Regions from separate parts of the Staphylococcus sp. MSU001 genome, predicted to be linked through region 1. Evidence: predicted binding sites of a transcription regulator. Region 1 holds the regulator's gene; each other region holds the start of a gene.
What was found. Region 1 encodes Rex, which represses fermentation and respiration genes when NADH is low (regulators of the CRP and FNR family bind a similar motif). Its sites were predicted from a motif close to TTGTGAAATATTTCACAA; they were not measured.
Positions count from the first base shown of each region.

Region 2: pflB (formate C-acetyltransferase) is a predicted target of Rex. The motif match lies at 2,053-2,070, and genes of this name have one in related genera.
Region 3: nirB (nitrite reductase large subunit NirB) is a predicted target of Rex. The motif match lies at 880-897, and genes of this name have one in related genera.
Region 4: ACVBFA_RS09750 (nitrate/nitrite transporter) is a predicted target of Rex. The motif match lies at 1,873-1,890, and genes of this name have one in related genera.

Region 1 is NZ_JBRIKK010000007.1:97,450-102,217, reverse strand. Features, by position in the region: gene ACVBFA_RS04920 (ABC-F family ATP-binding cassette domain-containing protein) at 1-740, opposite strand, end outside; gene ACVBFA_RS04915 (redox-sensing transcriptional repressor Rex) at 1,087-1,722, shown strand; gene ACVBFA_RS04910 (hypothetical protein) at 1,862-2,143, shown strand; gene ACVBFA_RS04905 (YeeE/YedE family protein) at 2,230-3,282, shown strand; gene ACVBFA_RS04900 (sulfurtransferase TusA family protein) at 3,334-3,558, shown strand; gene ACVBFA_RS04895 (ammonium transporter) at 3,978-4,768, shown strand, end outside.
Region 2 is NZ_JBRIKK010000002.1:31,038-35,805, forward strand. Features, by position in the region: gene ACVBFA_RS01395 (ABC transporter ATP-binding protein) at 1-180, shown strand, start outside; gene cntE (staphylopine family metallophore export MFS transporter CntE) at 192-1,382, shown strand; gene pflB (formate C-acetyltransferase) at 2,127-4,373, shown strand; gene pflA (pyruvate formate-lyase-activating protein) at 4,395-4,768, shown strand, end outside.
Region 3 is NZ_JBRIKK010000020.1:45,913-50,680, reverse strand. Features, by position in the region: partial or broken gene ACVBFA_RS09805 (transposase) at 204-682, shown strand; gene nirB (nitrite reductase large subunit NirB) at 1,026-3,431, shown strand; gene nirD (nitrite reductase small subunit NirD) at 3,434-3,748, shown strand; gene cobA (uroporphyrinogen-III C-methyltransferase) at 3,739-4,674, shown strand.
Region 4 is NZ_JBRIKK010000020.1:34,161-38,928, reverse strand. Features, by position in the region: gene nreA (nitrate respiration regulation accessory nitrate sensor NreA) at 1-38, shown strand, start outside; gene ACVBFA_RS09760 (sensor histidine kinase) at 48-1,082, shown strand; gene nreC (nitrate respiration regulation response regulator NreC) at 1,111-1,767, shown strand; gene ACVBFA_RS09750 (nitrate/nitrite transporter) at 2,022-3,185, shown strand; gene ACVBFA_RS09745 (MarR family winged helix-turn-helix transcriptional regulator) at 3,886-4,332, opposite strand; gene ACVBFA_RS09740 (nitroreductase family protein) at 4,496-4,768, shown strand, end outside.

The DNA of each region.
Region 1 (4,768 bases):
TTTCCTACATAGTGTTTTACATTTCCTAGAGCAACATCATAAACTTGAGTTACAATTTTATCTAAAAAATATCTATCATGACTGATAATCACAATTGCTCCTTTAAAGTACTTTAAGTAATCCTCTAACCACTTGGTTGTTTCCATGTCTAGATGGTTAGTTGGTTCATCAAGAAGGAGTAGATCGGGTTCTTTAAGTAACATTTGAGCAAGAGAAAGACGTGTTTTTTGACCACCACTAAAATCATTAATAGGCTTGTTGAAATCGTTTTCTGTAAAGTTAAGCCCGTGCAGTACTGTTTTAATTTTACTTTCATATTGATAACCATCTAATTGCTCATAACGATTAGTTAAAGTTTCATATTTTTCAATATGTGATTGATATTCATCGGATTCATAATCTTGTCCATTTCGTGCAAGCCAATCTGTTTCATCCTTAATTAAATTTTCAATTTTTTTAATGTGTTCAAAGGGCTTAGACATTTCTTCAAAGACAGTAGCTTCTGAATTGAGTGTCATTTGCTGAGTTAAATAACTCATTGTTAAATTTTTGATTTTTGATATATGACCACTATCGTAATTTTCAACACCTGCTATGATTTTCATTAATGTCGATTTACCAGCTCCATTACGGCCTACTACGCCGATTCTTTCGCCAGTTTTCACCTCAAAATTAACATCTGTGAAGATATCTTCACCATCGAACGATTTGGAGATGTCATTAAGTTGTAAAAGTATCATTCGATTCTCACCTTTCTATGTATTTGAAATAGGTTTAAACTATATATAAAGTATTTGTTTTTGAATATTTAAATTTTTGTTAATTCTATATTATCGAATTTTAAATAGAAAAATAAATTGTGTACGTTGTCTTGAAATGATGTTAAACTCAATTACCTCTATTCTACAGTATTCATAGAACACATGAAACTAGGATATTTATTTTTAAAAATTAATAATGTATAATGTTTAAGTATTCGTTGTAGACAATTATTTGTATTATGAGATGACATTCAACATATGTTTTAACTCATTTACTGATTTTAAAGATACATGCATAATATACGCGAAAAAGGGGGTTAGATATATGTCAGATGATTTTAAAATTCCTCGCGCTACATTAAAACGTTTACCTTTATATTACAGATTTGTCAGTATTTTGAAAGGTAAAGGTATAGATCGTGTTAATTCTAAAACAATAAGTGAAGCACTACAAATTGATTCAGCTACAATAAGAAGAGACTTTTCATACTTTGGTGAATTAGGAAAAAAAGGATATGGATATAATATAGATAGTATGCTTGAATTCTTTAAATCAGAATTAAGTGAGAGCGATCAAATTAAAATTGCCATTATAGGTATCGGTAATTTAGGGCGTGCATTACTTACATATAACTTTTCAATACATGATGAGATGACAATTACTGAAGCTTTTGATATTAGATCAGATATTATAGGTGAAAATATTGGTGACGTTGTGGTAAAACATAGCGATGATATCAAAACGACATTAGAATCAGAAGATATTGATGTAGTCATTTTAACAACACCAGATAATGTAGCTCAACAAGTTGCTGATGAACTTGTGAAAGCCGGTGTTAAAGGTATACTAAACTTTACACCACGTCGAATTAAAACACCCCAAGATGTCCAAGTACATCATATTGACTTTGGTATAGAGTTACAATCATTATTGTTCTTCATGAAAAATTATAGTAAATAATTAATAAAAATCACTTTAACATAGTACTCTCAATTGAGAGTGCTTTTTTTATATTAAACAGTTACAATAGATTATAAATACGAAACTTTTTTAACAAAAATTGTAAGTTGATATTTATTGAAATGGGAGATTGAAACAAGTGACTCAAGAAATAAATTGTAATTTCAAACCACATATTCCTAGAATAATGACAGTTCCTGGTATATTGTTGATACGTGAAAATAAGTTGGAGTTTCAGGCATATAATCAAAACAATAATCCATTCAATATCCAATTCGAACTCTCTAGCATTGTGCGGTATAGAATATCTAAAGGTTTATTAGGAAATAAATTGTTTATTTATTATTCTGATGGAGAGTGGTATAAATTTAGTAACTTATCTAAAAATGACTTAAACAAACTCACAAAATATTTATATTAAAAAATAATAAAGAAAATTAAGAATTTGCAAAATATTGTCCTTTCTACTATAATACCTTAGTATTTATATCGGAAAAAGGTGATAAAATGGTTTGGACAATTATAAGCGGACTAGTCGTTGGCATATTGCTAGGATTTGTAATGCAGAGAACAAGATTTTGTTTAGCTGGTGGATTTAGAGATATGTACGTTCAAAAGAGTAACAAAATGTTTTATGCATTGCTTATTGCTATTACAGTCCAAAGTATTGGTTTACTTATTCTAAAGAACTTGAATATTATTGAGGTTCCAGCAGAAACATTTCCAGTTATAGGAACTATTTTGGGATCCTTTGTTTTTGGAATAGGAATAGTATTAGCTGGAGGATGCGCGACTGGAACTTGGTATAGGGCTGGTGAAGGGTTAATTGGAAGTTGGGTGGCATTAATATTTTATGCATTGACTTCAGCCGTAACTAAAACTGGGGTACTTCTTCCAATAATGAATCAAATAAATAAACCGACACAAGTCAGCACAAGTATGACGAGTACAACTGGTATACCACAATGGATTCTCGTCACGTTATTAACTGTAATTACAATATTTTTTGTTGTAAAAACAATTCGAAAGCCTAAAATAATGGTGCCCCAACTTAAACAAAAATATAGTGGTATTAGACATTATCTATTTGAAAAAAGATATCATCCATTTGTTGCTGGCATTGCAATAGGTTTTATTGCTCTACTTGCTTGGCCTATGAGTGAATCTACTGGGAGAATGGGTGGCTTAGGTATAACAACACCATCTGCAAATCTTGTAAATTATCTTATTTCAGGAGATTTAAAATTTATTGATTGGGGTGTGCTTTTGGTACTAGGTATATTCATAGGTTCTTATATAGCTGCAAAAGGGTCTAAAGAATTTAGATGGAGATTGCCAGATATTAAGACAATTCGCAATAGTGCGCTTGGTGGCATATTTATGGGATTTGGTGCTTCAGTTGCAGGTGGTTGCTCTATCGGTAATGGTCTAGTAGAGACAGCTACAATGAGTTGGCAAGGATGGATTGCTTTAGCCTCTATGATTATTGGTGTTTGGTTTATGAGTTATTTTATTTTTGTAAAACCTATGAAAAAGTTACAACAAGTATCTCAAAGCTAATATTGGTTATTCAAATGTGACATTAGATAAAGTGAATGAGGAGGTATATCAATGGTATACGAATTAGGAACAGTAGGGATGGTTTGTCCATTTCCTTTAATAGAAGCACAAAAGAAAATGAATGATTTAAATCAAGGGGATGAATTGAAAATCGATTTCGATTGCACCCAGGCTACCGAAGCATTACCTAATTGGGCTGCAGAAAATGGATATCCAGTTACAAACTATGAGCAACTTGATGATGCATCATGGACTATTACCATTCAAAAGGCATAAAAACTTATAGTTATAAGGTTGATAAAAAGATTTTTTAAGGATAGAAAATTAAGCAAATTTAATTATAGATTAAATTGACGAGAAAAAAGTTAAATTAAGTAGCCATTAGCTATATCGTTGAAAGAAAGAGCTAAACTTGAAGACTGTTTTTAATTTAATGAAATTCGTTAGTAGAATTATGATAGCCTGAGACAACAATCATTGTCCCAGGCTTATTTATTATTGTAATGAGATAACTAAATCAAGATTATCTTTTTATTATACTCATTACTAACATGGTGTAACGAAAGTAATTTGTTTTTAGTACTACGTTTATATATTCAATGTAACTTAAAGTGACATACTGTGTAACATGACCTTACCTAATTTTGCTTTTAAAAAAAACACTCATTATGATGTTTTTAAAGGAAGTGGTAAGTATGAATATGAATGATACAATATTTCTATTTTTATGTACTCTATTAGTATGGTTAATGACACCAGGTTTAAGCCTTTTTTATGGGGGACTCGTACAATCAAAAAATGCTTTAAATACTGTAATGCAAAGTATGGTTGCCATTGTCATTGTCACGTTTATATGGATAATGATTGGTTTCTCTTTAAGTTTTGATGGAGGTAATCAATGGATAGGTGGTTTGAAATTTTTGGGTCTTCATCATGTTGGTTTTGAAATTTCAAAAACTTTGAGTCCTCATATCCCTCTCTCATTATTTATGTTGTTTCAAATGATGTTTTGTACAATTGCGGTATCTATTCTATCAGGTTCGATAGCCGAGAAAATGAGATTCATTCCTTATCTGATTTTTGTGAGTTTATGGGTTCTATTAATTTATAGCCCTGTTGCCCACTGGGTATGGGGTGGTGGTTGGATTAGTAAAATTGGAGCAATAGATTATGCGGGTGGAACAGTAGTTCATATAACATCAGGCGTATCTGGTTTGGTTCTTGGGATAATGATAGGTATAGGTAAGAAGAAAGAAAAACATACTCCCCATAATCTATTAATTACACTTATAGGTGGTATATTAGTATGGTTAGGATGGTATGGATTTAATGTGGGCAGTGCATTTACATTTGATCACATAGCCATGATATCGTTTGTGAATACAGTTATTGGTGCAAGTGCAGGTGCTTTCGGTTGGTTAATCTTTGAATATATCTTGAAAAAGACTACAAGTTTACTAGGTCTTTTATCTGGAGCACTCTCTGG
Region 2 (4,768 bases), on a different contig from region 1:
CACTCACATCAGCTGAGTTATATTTTTATTACTCATGATATACAAGCTGCGACGTATATATGTGATGACTTGCTTATTTTTAAAAATGGCTGTATCGAAGCTAGGACATCTATAAGTGAATTGCATAGGCAACAAAATGGTTATACAAGAGAACTGATTGATAAACAACTATCAATCTAAGGAGTGACAATATGAAAGGTGCCATGTCTTGGCCTTTTTTAAGATTATATATTTTAACATTGATGTTTTTTAGTGCGAATGCCATACTCAATGTTTTCATACCTCTAAGAGGACATGACTTGGGGGCGACGAATACCAAAATTGGAATTGTAATGGGAGCTTATATGCTAACGGCAATGCTATTTCGCCCTTGGGCTGGTCAAATTATTGCTCGTGTAGGTCCGATTAAAGTATTGCGTATTATATTATTGATTAATGCTATGGCACTGGTATTATATGGGTTTACAGGACTTGAAGGTTATTTGGTTGCACGTATCATGCAAGGTGTGTGTACGGCATTCTTCTCAATGTCTTTACAATTGGGTATTATAGATGCTTTACCTGAGAAATATCGTTCAGAAGGTGTATCTCTCTATTCATTATTTTCAACAATTCCCAATTTATTAGGACCATTAATTGCAGTTGGGATTTGGCACGTGGAAAATATGTCCATATTTGCTATTGTTATGATTTTTATTGCAGTAACAACAACCTTATTTGGTTATAGAACTACTTTTGCAAATACACAAAAAGAGGTAGCACCAAAAGAAGAAGTCTTACCTTTTAATGCAATGACTGTATATGTCCAATTTTTTAAAAATAAAGCACTCTTCTGCAGTGGTATGATTATGATTTTGTCATCTATCGTGTTTGGTGCGATGAGTACTTTTATACCATTATATACAGTTAGGGAAGGTTTCGCGAATGCAGGTATTTTCCTTACAATTCAAGCCATTACAGTAGTGATAGCTAGATTTTATTTACGTAAGTATGTACCATCTGATGGTTTATGGCATCACCGGTTTATGATGATTGTCTTAACGTTACTGATGATTGCTTCAATCATTGTAGCTTTTGGACCACAAATATTGAGTATATTTGTATATATAAGTGCAATCTTTATTGGAATAACACAAGCGCTCGTTTATCCTACATTGACAACGTATTTAAGTTTTGTCTTACCAAAGATAGGACGTAATATGTTATTAGGATTGTTTATAGCATGTGCAGATTTAGGGATTTCACTAGGAGGTGTGCTAATGGGGCCAATATCAGATACGATAGGATTTAAATGGATGTATATTTTATGCGCTTTATTGGTTACTATTGCAATGATACTAAGTAAAATTAGACAAGGACAAAGTGTTTCTAAAGCTTCATAGCAGAACTACATAAAAATAATGATAAATTTAAAGGGAGCCTCCAGTTTGTCTGAGGTTACACTTCCGCACATGTAAAAATAATCGATTTATTTACTTTGTTAAATCGAAAGAAACGAAATTATATCAAACTTTTATTGCATTAGAATATTCACGCTTTTTGATTACAATAGAAGAAATTTTTACATTCATATCTTTTTAATTCTAGTTTTATGGATTTTTAAAAAGAAAGAAGCTAAATCAATAATAATAAAGAGGTAAATTAAGAGTGTGAAAAATGAGGTAGAGTAGAATTTATTTTGAGTACAATCCCTATATAGCTTATGAGCTCTAAGTTGAACTGTCTATAAAATTTATGTGTTAGGACACTCAAACGCACATCTGTAATATCTATGATATGTTTTTCAATTTAGCCTTATTAGTAACAGAGATAAAAAGACTAAGCCAGTTTCTAATTTAATGATAGATAAACAAAACCTGAGACAACAATTGTCTCAGGTTTTGTTTTACTTTTCGTTATAAGATAGTGAATTTTTCTTGCTATGAGGTTTCATTATAGAAGGAATTTTTCAGAAAACTGTTATGTAACAGGATAATTTATTCACAAACTGTTATAACTTCTGTCACAGGTTCGTAATTTATACAAACTTTAGTAGAAAATATGCCACAAATTATGTGAAATTAATCACATAATTCATGGTATACTGTCGTTGAAAACGTTAACAATACGAAATGGAGGCGGAGAGTATGTTAGAAACAAATAATCATACTAATGCTTGGCAAGGATTTAAAACAGGTCGTTGGAATAAAAATATAGACGTGAGAGAATTCATACAATTGAACTATTCATTATATGAAGGTGACGATGAATTTTTAGAAGGTCCTACAAAAGCAACTGAAACTTTATGGGATCAAGTAATGCAATTATCAAAAGAAGAACGTGAGCGCGGTGGCATGTGGGACATGGATACTAAAGTGGCATCGACAATCACTTCTCATGACGCTGGTTACTTAGACAAAGATTTAGAAAAAGTTGTTGGTGTTCAAACTGAAAAACCATTCAAACGTTCTATGCAACCATTCGGTGGTATTCGTATGGCAAAAGCAGCATGTGAAGCGTACGGTTACGAATTAGATCCAGAAACAGAAAAAATCTTCACTGAATATCGTAAAACACACAACCAAGGTGTATTCGATGCATATTCAAGAGAAATGTTAAATTGTCGTAAAGCTGGTATTATTACTGGTTTACCAGATGCATACGGACGTGGACGTATTATCGGAGACTATCGTCGTGTTGCTTTATACGGTGTAGACTTCTTAATGGAACAAAAACTTAAAGACTTTAACACAATGTCTACTGAAATGTCTGAAGATGTAATTCGTTTACGTGAAGAATTATCAGAGCAATATCGTTCACTTCAAGATTTAAAAGAATTAGGTCAAAAATATGGATTTGATATTAGCCGTCCTGCTACTAACTTCAAAGAAGCTGTGCAATGGTTATACTTAGCATATTTAGCTGCTATCAAAGAACAAAATGGTGCAGCAATGAGTTTAGGACGTACTTCAACATTCTTAGATATTTATGCTGAACGTGATTTACAAAATGGTGACATCACTGAACAAGAAGTTCAAGAAATCATTGACCACTTCATTATGAAATTGCGTATCGTTAAATTCGCGCGTACGCCTGAATATAATGAATTATTCTCTGGAGATCCAACTTGGGTAACTGAATCTATCGGTGGTGTAGGTATTGACGGACGTCCAATGGTAACTAAAAACTCATTCCGTTTCTTACACTCATTAGATAATTTAGGTCCAGCACCAGAACCAAACTTAACAGTGTTATGGTCTACTCGCTTACCTGAAAACTTCAAAATCTATTGTGCTAAAATGAGTATTAAAACGAGCTCAATCCAATATGAAAATGATGACTTAATGCGTGAAAGCTATGGCGATGATTATGGTATCGCTTGCTGTGTATCTGCCATGAAGATTGGTAAACAAATGCAATTCTTCGGTGCACGTGCTAACTTAGCTAAAGCATTACTTTACGCTATCAATGGTGGTAAAGATGAAAAATCTGGTAAACAAGTTGGGCCTAGTTATGAAGGTATTAAATCAGACGTACTAGATTATGATGAAGTCTTCGAAAGATATGAAAAAATGATGGACTGGTTAGCTGGCGTATACATCAACTCATTAAATATCATTCACTATATGCATGATAAATATAGCTATGAACGTCTTGAAATGGCTTTACATGATACAGAAATTATTCGCACAATGGCAACTGGTATCGCTGGATTGTCTGTAGCAGCTGACTCTTTATCAGCGATTAAATATGCACAAGTTAAACCTATCCGTAACGAAGAAGGTCTTGTAACTGACTTTGAAATCGAAGGCGACTTCCCTAAATATGGTAATAATGACAGTCGTGTTGATGAAATTGCAGTAGATTTAGTTGAACGTTTCATGACTAAATTACGTAGCCATAAAACATACCGTAATTCTGAACACACAATGAGTGTATTAACAATTACTTCAAACGTTGTTTATGGTAAGAAAACTGGTAACACACCAGATGGACGTAAAGCTGGCGAACCATTTGCACCTGGCGCAAACCCAATGCATGGTCGTGACCAAAAAGGTGCATTATCTTCACTAAGTTCAGTAGCTAAAATACCATACGATTGCTGTAAAGATGGTATCTCAAATACATTTAGTATCGTACCGAAATCACTAGGTAAAGAAGAAGCAGATCAAAATAAAAACTTAACTAGTATGTTAGATGGTTATGCAATGCAACATGGTCATCACCTCAATATTAACGTATTTAATAGAGAAACATTAATTGATGCAATGGAACACCCAGAAGAGTATCCACAATTAACGATTCGTGTATCTGGATACGCTGTAAACTTCATTAAATTAACACGTGAACAACAATTAGATGTTATTTCACGTACATTCCACGAATCTATGTAATAAATTTAAGGTGGGAGCAAAATGCTTAAAGGACACTTACACTCCGTTGAAAGTATGGGCACTGTCGACGGGCCAGGACTTAGATATATATTATTTACTCAAGGTTGTTTGTTAAGATGTTTATATTGTCATAATCCAGACACTTGGAAGATTAACGAACCATCAAGAGAAGTGACGGTTGATGAAATGGTAAATGAAATCTTACCGTACAAACCTTACTTTGAAGCTTCAGGTGGTGGGGTAACAGTCAGTGGTGGCGAACCATTACTACAAATGCCTTTCTTGGAGCAATTATTCAAGGAATTAAAAGCGAATGGTGTTCACACATGCATTGATACTTCTGCGGGATGTGTGAATGATACACCAGCATTTAATCGTCATTTTGATGAATTGCA
Region 3 (4,768 bases), on a different contig from region 1:
TTTACATTGAAATACTTTATAAAAAAGGCACTTTCGTATAATTTAATAAACATCACTAAACTAAATTAACGAAGTGCCTTATGCACAAAGATTATAATATGACTCAATATACTCTACCAATGGAAACTTCAGTTCTTATCCCCACAAATGATATTTCACGACATGTAAATGATATTATAGAAACAATTCCCGAGACTGAATTCGATGAATTCATTTGTTTGGACAATCAAAGACTAGGATTTAAAAGATATGCCTATCATCATGATAAAAATGGTTTTAAACGAGACTTTAAATAATATGAATGTGATGATTGTTCCGAATGTCCTCTGAAACATCAATGAATGAACTTTAATTCAAAACAAATAAAAAAATAATGAAGAATTATAATTGGGAATATTTTAAAGACAAAATTAATAAAAAGTTTTCAGAACTAAAAAATTTGATGTGGAGCCTGTTTTTGGATTTATGAAGGCTATATTGTGTTACACTCGAATGTCCGTTCGAGGGATAAATAAAGCCAAAAGAGAACTAGGATTTGTACTAATGGCACTTGATATAAGAAAAGTAACAGCTCAATGAGCTGAAAATAATCAAAAATTTATAAAAAAGACAATTTCGATATTTTTCAATAGAAATTGTCCTTATTTACTTATCTTGGAACTTTATGTCCCAGCCTACTTAATGCTCGATGATATTGTTTAGATAGTGAATGCGGTTCATTATAAAATAGTTTGTGCTTTAAAATGATGGAGTAAAGTGTCGTTTCAATTGCAACATATATTATAAATTAGTTAATAATATATGTTTTAATTTTGATCTCAATGCCATCCTAGAAAACCATATCCATGCCATTAGGGAAATCCCCGATTTTAAATTTAAATGTGAATTACATCACAAAAAACTGAAGTTTTGTTATAAGATGAACATGAAGAGAGAAATACAAAATGATTAAATTTCTGACCTTTTATAAAGTTACATTGTGTTTTGTATTAAAAATTTATATTGATAAAAGGGGCATTTAAAGTATGGCAAAACAAAAACTTGTAATGATTGGTAACGGCATGGCAGGGTTAAGAACGATAGAAGAGATTTTAGAACGTTCACAATCACAATTTGATATTACTATTATTGGAAAAGAACCTTATCCGAACTATAACAGAATTATGTTATCCAATATTTTACAGAAGAAAATGACCGTCGAAGATACGATTATGAATTCTTATGATTGGTATCAAGAGAATAATATTGAATTTATAAATAATGATCCAGTGGAAAAAGTTGATAAAGAAAACAAAATAGTTACTACTTCTAAAGGTATTGAAGTAGAGTATGACATTTGTATTTTCGCTACTGGATCAAAAGCTTTTGTATTACCTATACCGGGTTCAAATCTTCCCAGTGTCATTGGATGGCGAACAATTGATGATACAAATAAAATGATTGAAATTGCCCAAACGAAAAAACGTGCAGTTGTCATTGGTGGAGGTCTTCTAGGCTTAGAATGTGCTAGAGGACTTCTAGATCAAGGAATGGAAGTGACAGTTCTTCATTTAGCTGATTGGCTCATGGAAATGCAATTGGATCGTAAAGCTGGAGAAATGCTTAAAGCAGATTTAGAAAAGCAAGGTATGAAGATTGAACTTCAAGCAAATTCTAAAGAAATCATTGGTGATAAAGATGTTGAAGCCATTAAATTAGCTGACGGTCGGGTGATTGAAACAGATTTAGTAGTCATGGCTGTTGGTATCAGACCTTATACTGAAGTTGCTAAAGATAGTGGATTAGATGTCAATAGAGGTATTGTTGTAAATGATTATATGCAAACATCTGATTCTCATATTTATGCAGTCGGTGAATGTGCCGAACATGATGGGAAAGTTTATGGTTTGGTGGCGCCACTCTATGAACAAGGTAAAGTGCTAGCAGATTATTTAACTGGTAAAGAAACAAAAGGTTATAAAGGATCTACTACTTTCACTTCACTTAAAGTATCTGGTTGCGATTTATATAGCGCAGGGCAAATTGTTGAAGATGAAGATATCCATGGTGTAGAAATCTTTAATAGTGTCGACAATATTTACAAAAAAGTGTATTTAAGTCAAGGTCAAGTCGTTGGTGCTGTCTTGTATGGTGATACTGATGATGGATCACGATTTTATAATATGATGAAAAAACATGAAACGCTTGAAGATTATACACTTGTTTCTTTATTGCATAAAGGTGATGAAGATGCGGGGACATCTATCGCTGATATGTCTGATGATGAAACGATTTGTGGATGTAATGGTGTTGATAAAGGAACAATTGTCAATGCTATAACAACTAAAGGCTTAACGTCTGTAGATGAAGTAACTAAAGTAACAAAAGCAGGTAATTCATGTGGTAAGTGTAAAGGTCAAATTGGTGAGTTATTACAATATACATTAGGTGACGACTTTATTGCAGCAAAACCAACAGGTATTTGTCCATGTACTGATTTAACAAGAGACCAAATTGTAACTCAAATCAGAGCTAAAAATCTCAAAACATCAAAAGAAGTACGACACGTTCTTGATTTCAAAGATAAAGATGGTTGTCCTAAATGTCGACCAGCAATTAATTATTATTTAAATATGGTTTATCCTTTTGAACATCGAGATGAAAAAGACTCTCGCTTCGCTAATGAAAGATATCATGCAAATATACAAAATGATGGTACTTTCTCAGTGATCCCTCAAATGCGCGGTGGCGTTACAGATGCTGATCAACTTATTCGATTAGGGGAAGTTGCTAAAAAGTATAACGTACCACTTGTTAAAGTAACAGGTTCGCAACGTGTAGGTTTATATGGATTGAAGAAAGAAGAATTACCACAAGTTTGGAAAGATTTAGGAATGCGTTCTGCTTCTGCTTATGGTAAAAAGACGCGTTCTGTTAAAAGTTGTGTTGGTAAAGAGTTTTGTCGTTTTGGTACACAATACACAACTCGACTAGGAATAAGACTTGAAAAAACATTTGAATATATTGATACCCCTCATAAATTTAAAATGGGAGTATCAGGTTGTCCGAGAAGTTGTGTAGAGTCTGGTGTTAAAGATTTTGGTGTCATATCTGTTGAAAACGGCTACCAAATATTTATCGGAGGTAATGGTGGCACTGATGTTACTGTAGGTAAATTGTTAACGACAGTTGAAACCGAAGATGAAGTGATTCAATTATGTGGTGCCCTCATGCAATATTACAGAGAAACAGGTATTTACGCTGAAAGAACAGCACCATGGTTAGAACGTATGGGCTTTGAAAATGTCAAGAATGTCTTATTAAATCAAGAAAAGCAAAAAGAACTGTATTTAAGAATTATGGAAGCCAAAAAAGCTGTTGAGAATGAACCATGGGAAGCTATTGTTGAAAATAAAGAAGCACAAAAAATCTTTGAAGTTGAGAAGGTGTAAGAATGAAAGCTAAAGAAAAGGTTAAGGTTACAACAATGAATGAAATGATTCCTCAAATAGGCAAAAAAGTCGTTGTAAACGAAAAAGAAATAGGTATTTTTCTCACAGATAATGGTGATTTATATGCCATTGGAAATATATGCCCGCATAAAGAAGGACCGTTGTCTGAAGGGACTGTAAGTGGTGATTATGTTTACTGTCCGTTACACGATCAAAAAATAGCTTTAAAGACTGGAGAAGTACAACAACCTGATACAGGATGCGTAGAAACATATGAAGTAGAAGTTATTAATGGAGATATTTACTTATGTCTATAACTTATCCTGGCACAGTTTATCTAATCGGTGCAGGACCAGGTAATCCAAACTTACTAACTAAAAAAGCTGAACGGTTAATTAGAGCAGCTGACGTGATTTTATTTGATCGTCTCGTGAATCCTTTCATCTTACAGTATGCTTCTTCTCAAACAAAAGTGATTAATGTAGGAAAGAAACCTTATTGTAAACACATTCAACAAGATGAGATTAATCAAAAAATTGTTGAAGCAGCCAAACAATATCGATGTGTGGTGAGACTAAAGGGGGGCGATCCTGCGATTTTTGGTAGAATTACAGAAGAAGTACAAACATTAGAAAATCATCATATTCATTATGAGATTATCCCTGGTGTGACATCAGCAAGTGCTGCTGTAGCAACTATGAATATGGGATTAACGATGCGTTCTATCGCACCGAGTGTGACCTTCTCAACTGGTCATTTTAAAGATTCGGTTAATCACGATACGGATATTAGGAACTTGATTAATGGAGGCACTTTAGCTATTTATATGGGCGTGAAAAGATTAGGTCAAATTATTAAACAAATTGAATCATATACGAATGAAGACTACCCCATTGCAATAGTGTTTAATGCATCCTGCTACAATGAAAAGATTGTTATAGGTCATTTAAGTACAATTGAAGAACAATTGGCTTCCCAAAAACTAGAAGGTCATCCAGGCATATGCATTTTAGGTAATATACTTGATGACACTAATCGTACTTTGTTGAATAATAATGAGGTTGACAAAGGTAATCTATATTTAATCAAGGGAGATAAAGAGCGTGCAATTGCAAAGGCTGAAACTTTATATGATGAAGGAATCCAATGTCTGATTGATTTTGACCATAGCTACCACATTTCTCAACAAAACGTGTATAACGAAATGATTAAACACAAAAGTATTAAAACAATATATGTATAAAACATTTGGGTCTACAAGTTCATTATGAATTTGTAGGCCTTATTTTTTAGGGAATCTCTAATATCAATTAGGACATTCCCTAATATAATGACTT
Region 4 (4,768 bases), on a different contig from region 1:
TTGAAAAACAAATCGGTATTTTTACAGAAATAAACTAGGTGGTAAATATGTTGGAGCAAACTGATTTAAGTTTAGAGCAATTACTTAAGAATTATTATGAAACCACGAACGAGAAAATTGTATTTGTTAATAGGTATGGAAAAATTATTGCTATGAATGACGCAGCAAAAGATATTTTAACTGAAGAAGATAATTATAATGCTATGACAAATGCGATTTGTCATCGATGTGAAGGATACTCTAATGAATATGATGTACAATCGTGTAAAGATTGTTTTTTAGAAACAACGCAATTACAACATTCAAATTTCCAAGTATTTATGAAGACAAAAGATAACGAAATTAAGCCTTTTACAGCTATGTATCAAAATATTGATGAACAAAGAGGTATTAGTGCATTTACATTACAGAATGTGGCGCCCCAGATTGAAAGGCAAGAAAAGATGTATCAACAAAAAATGTTACATCGTTCAATTCAAGCACAAGAAAATGAACGGAAGCGTATTTCTAGAGAATTACATGATAGTGTAATACAGGATATGCTCAATATAGATGTTGAACTAAGGCTTTTGAAGTATAAGCACAAGGATAAGGTGTTAGCTGAAACATCTCAACGTATAGAAGGACTATTATCACAGCTTATTGATGATATTAGAAATATGTCTGTTGAATTACGACCTTCTTCTCTCGATGATTTAGGTATTGAAGCAGCTTTTAAATCATATTTTAAACAGTTTGAAGAAAATTATGGTATGCATATTAAATATGATTCAAACATTAAAGGCATGCGGTTTGATAGTGAAATTGAAACAGTTGTTTATCGTGTAGTTCAAGAGGGGTTATTTAATGCTCTAAAGTATGCTGGGGTTAATGAAATTGAGGTAAGTACGCATAGTGATGGTAAGCAGCTTGTAGCAGAGGTTGTGGATCGAGGTAAGGGGTTTAGTTTAGATCATCATCCTAAAGGCACTGGACTTGGATTATACGGGATGAGAGAACGTGCAGATTTAGTTAACGGTCACGTTAATATAGAGACACATATTAATAGAGGTACTATAATTACATTAGATATACCGATTTAAGTTGATGATGTAAGTTGGGGGAATTGAAGTGAAAATAGTTATAGCGGATGACCATGCAGTTGTTAGGACAGGATTTTCAATGATATTAAATTATCAAGAAGATATGGAAGTTGTTGCAACTGCAGCTGACGGGGTTGAAGCTTACCAAAAAGTGTTAGAACATCAACCAGATGTTTTAATATTAGATTTGAGCATGCCACCAGGAGAGTCTGGCTTAATCGCAACCAGTAAAATTTCTGAAAGTTTTCCTGAAACTAAAATTTTAATACTTACGATGTTTGATGACGAAGAATATTTATTTCATGTGTTAAAAAGTGGTGCTAAAGGATATATTTTAAAGAATTCACCTGATGAGCAATTAATATTGGCCGTACGTACAGTATATCAAGGTGAAACTTATGTTGATATGAAATTGACGACGTCTTTAGTCAATGAGTTTGTCAATCAATCTCAAACGGATGAAGTATCATCCTCTTCAGATCCATTTAAAATTTTATCGAAACGAGAGTTAGAAATATTACCTCTTATAGCTAAAGGCTATGGCAATAAAGATATTGCAGAAAAGTTGTTTGTATCAGTGAAAACGGTAGAAGCACATAAAACGCATATTATGACGAAACTAAATTTAAAGAGTAAACCTGAATTAGTTGAATATGCCTTAAAGAAAAAATTATTAGAATTTTAAGTATATCATGATTGATTATTAGGGCTTACTTAGTCTATGGCTAAGTAGTCCTTTTTTTGTAGCTTTATATAGGGAAAAATAAAAGTAGAATCAGGGGATATCCTTATGTTCATAATTTCACAAACATATTAAAATGTATTTGTGATTGGTACTTTGTTTATAATTTTGTTTTATATGATTAATTTTGACCTCTTATTAAGCCCTCACAAAGTACCAATACACCTTATAATTAAATCAGATGAAGGTGAATCAAAATGAACATGAAAAAGGGTGTTTCTCAGCTTACGTTACAGACATTGAGTTTGGTCGCTGGTTTTATGGCATGGAGTATCATTTCTCCATTAATGCCATTTATTTCACAAGATGTTGATATTTCTCCGGGACAAATATCTGTCATTTTAGCTATTCCTGTTATTTTAGGTTCTGTACTACGTGTGCCATTTGGGTACTTAACTAATATTGTAGGAGCTAAATGGGTGTTTTTCTGGAGTTTTATTGTATTATTACTTCCAATTTTTCTTTTAGGTCAAGCTCAATCACCCGGTATGCTAATGCTATCAGGATTCTTTCTAGGAATTGGTGGCGCAATTTTTTCAGTGGGTGTTACTTCTGTACCCAAATACTTTTCAAAAGACAAAGTTGGTTTAGCAAATGGTATATATGGTGTAGGTAATATTGGTACTGCAGTATCCTCATTTTGTGCCCCAGTGTTAGCAGGTGCAATTGGGTGGCAAAATACAGTTCGTAGTTATTTAATTATTCTTAGTATATTTGCAATTTTAATGTTTCTTTTAGGGGATAAAAATGAGCCAAAAGTGAAGATTCCTTTGATGGCTCAAGTCAAAGACCTATCTAAGAATTATAAGTTGTATTATTTAAGTTTGTGGTATTTTATTACTTTTGGAGCTTTTGTGGCTTTTGGGATTTTTTTACCGAACTTCCTAGTTGATCATTTTAGTATTGATAAAGTTGATGCGGGTATTCGTTCAGGTATATTTATAGCACTAGCGACGTTCCTGAGACCCGTTGGCGGAGTTATAGGTGATAAATTTAATGCGGTACAAGCGCTTATCATCGACTTCGTGATAATGATTATTGGTGCACTTATTTTAAGCTTATCTAGTCATATTGTTCTGTTTACAATAGGCTGTTTAGCAATTAGTATCTGTGCGGGTATAGGTAATGGTTTAATATTTAAATTAGTACCTTCATACTTTTCTAAAGAAGCAGGTTCAGCGAATGGTATTGTATCCATGATGGGGGGACTAGGTGGTTTCTTCCCACCACTAGTGATTACTTTTGTGACGAGTATCACTGGTTCAAGTCATCTCGCTTTCTTCTTCTTAGCTATATTTGGTGTAATTGCTCTTATTACAATGATTCATTTAAATAAAAAAGAAAAAGCTGTTCGTATATAAATAAAAATTGTGTCCTAAGGTGAGCATTAAAGTTTGTTCAAATTAGGGCACATTTTTGTTTAATATCAAAATAAATGATTCAAAAAATTTTGCTATTTTTCGTTTCATTAGAATGAAATAACTAGCAGTCAGTTTTCATACATATACTAAATCAAAGACTGTCAATGAATTATGAAACAATCATCTTTTTAAAACATTGGCAGTTGAAAAATTATTTAAAAAAATATACGTATATCTTAATGTTTTAACATAATTCCACGTTGTTATATATGTGAATAACTGCTTTTACAATCAAACACTCTACTTCCATCAAAATAGCTATACAATTGCTTATTTCAACCTCCTTTATATGAAGCGAAACAAACAACACTACATCTTGATAGTCTATTTAAATACCAACTTAATTTACATTTTCAGATGTTAAAATGGATAATTATTAAATTATCTATAATCATTCACTAGTGATCTCTACAATGTTTGTAATTGATAACGTATAAATAAAGTGATGTAACTTGTAAAAAAGAGGTATTTAGATAAGTTTAGTAGGAATTAGGTGTAAAAAAATATACTGACTGTACGAGAGAATAAGACAAAAGCTTACTTTAGACATACTATTACTATTAAATTGTGTCGCTATTGCTAAAGTTGAAAGTTTTGTTGTATTTAAAAAGCTTACTTTTGTCTCTAGTCTCTATAAGTATCACTTTTCCACTGTTTTATCAAAATTTTTCGTTACAAAATTTTGCAAGTCTTCAACTAAATTTTGGGTTTCTTCTTGAGTAATATTAAATTCATTAAAAACACTTTGTGAAATATCAGAAAGAACATTTTGAATATCCTTGCCACGTTCTGTCAAAGAAATTTGAAGGTTACGTTCATCTTGTTCTTCACGAGTTCGAATGACATAATTCTTTTTCTCTAATTTTTTTAATAATGGTGTTAGCGTGCCAGAATCCAAGAAGACTCTTTCGCCTAGTTTTTTAATGTTAAGTTTCTCATCATCTTCTATCGCCATTAATACAATATAACCTGTGTATGTAAGACCATACTCTTTTAGGTAATCTGTATATTTTTTGATGATTTCTTTAGAGGAAACATAAAATAAAAAACATAATTGTTTGCTCAAATAACTATTCTCTACATACATTTAATCACTCCTTGTTAAGGTAACAATATTATGAAGCGTATCACTTGTCAAGTACTGATTTCATCACTATAATTCAAATTGTTTTAAATTAAATTTATCAAATATTTGAATGAGTTTAATTTGATAACAAAGCAATTTTTTTAAAATTGGAGGGGTGTGAAAATTGACACGTATCAATGACTTTAACGAAGTGCTTAACAGTAGAAAATCAGTAAAGGTTTTTGACGAGAATTATAAAATTTCTCGAGAAGAAATGGATGAAATCATTACTAAAGCAACACAAGCACCTTCATCGGTTAATATGCAACCATGGAGAATTGCTGTTGTAGAAAGTGATGAAATGAAAGAAAAAGTTAAAGAATCATTTGGATTCAATTCCAGACAGTTAACTACATCCTCAGCTATGTTAATTATTTTTGGAGATTTACAAAACTAC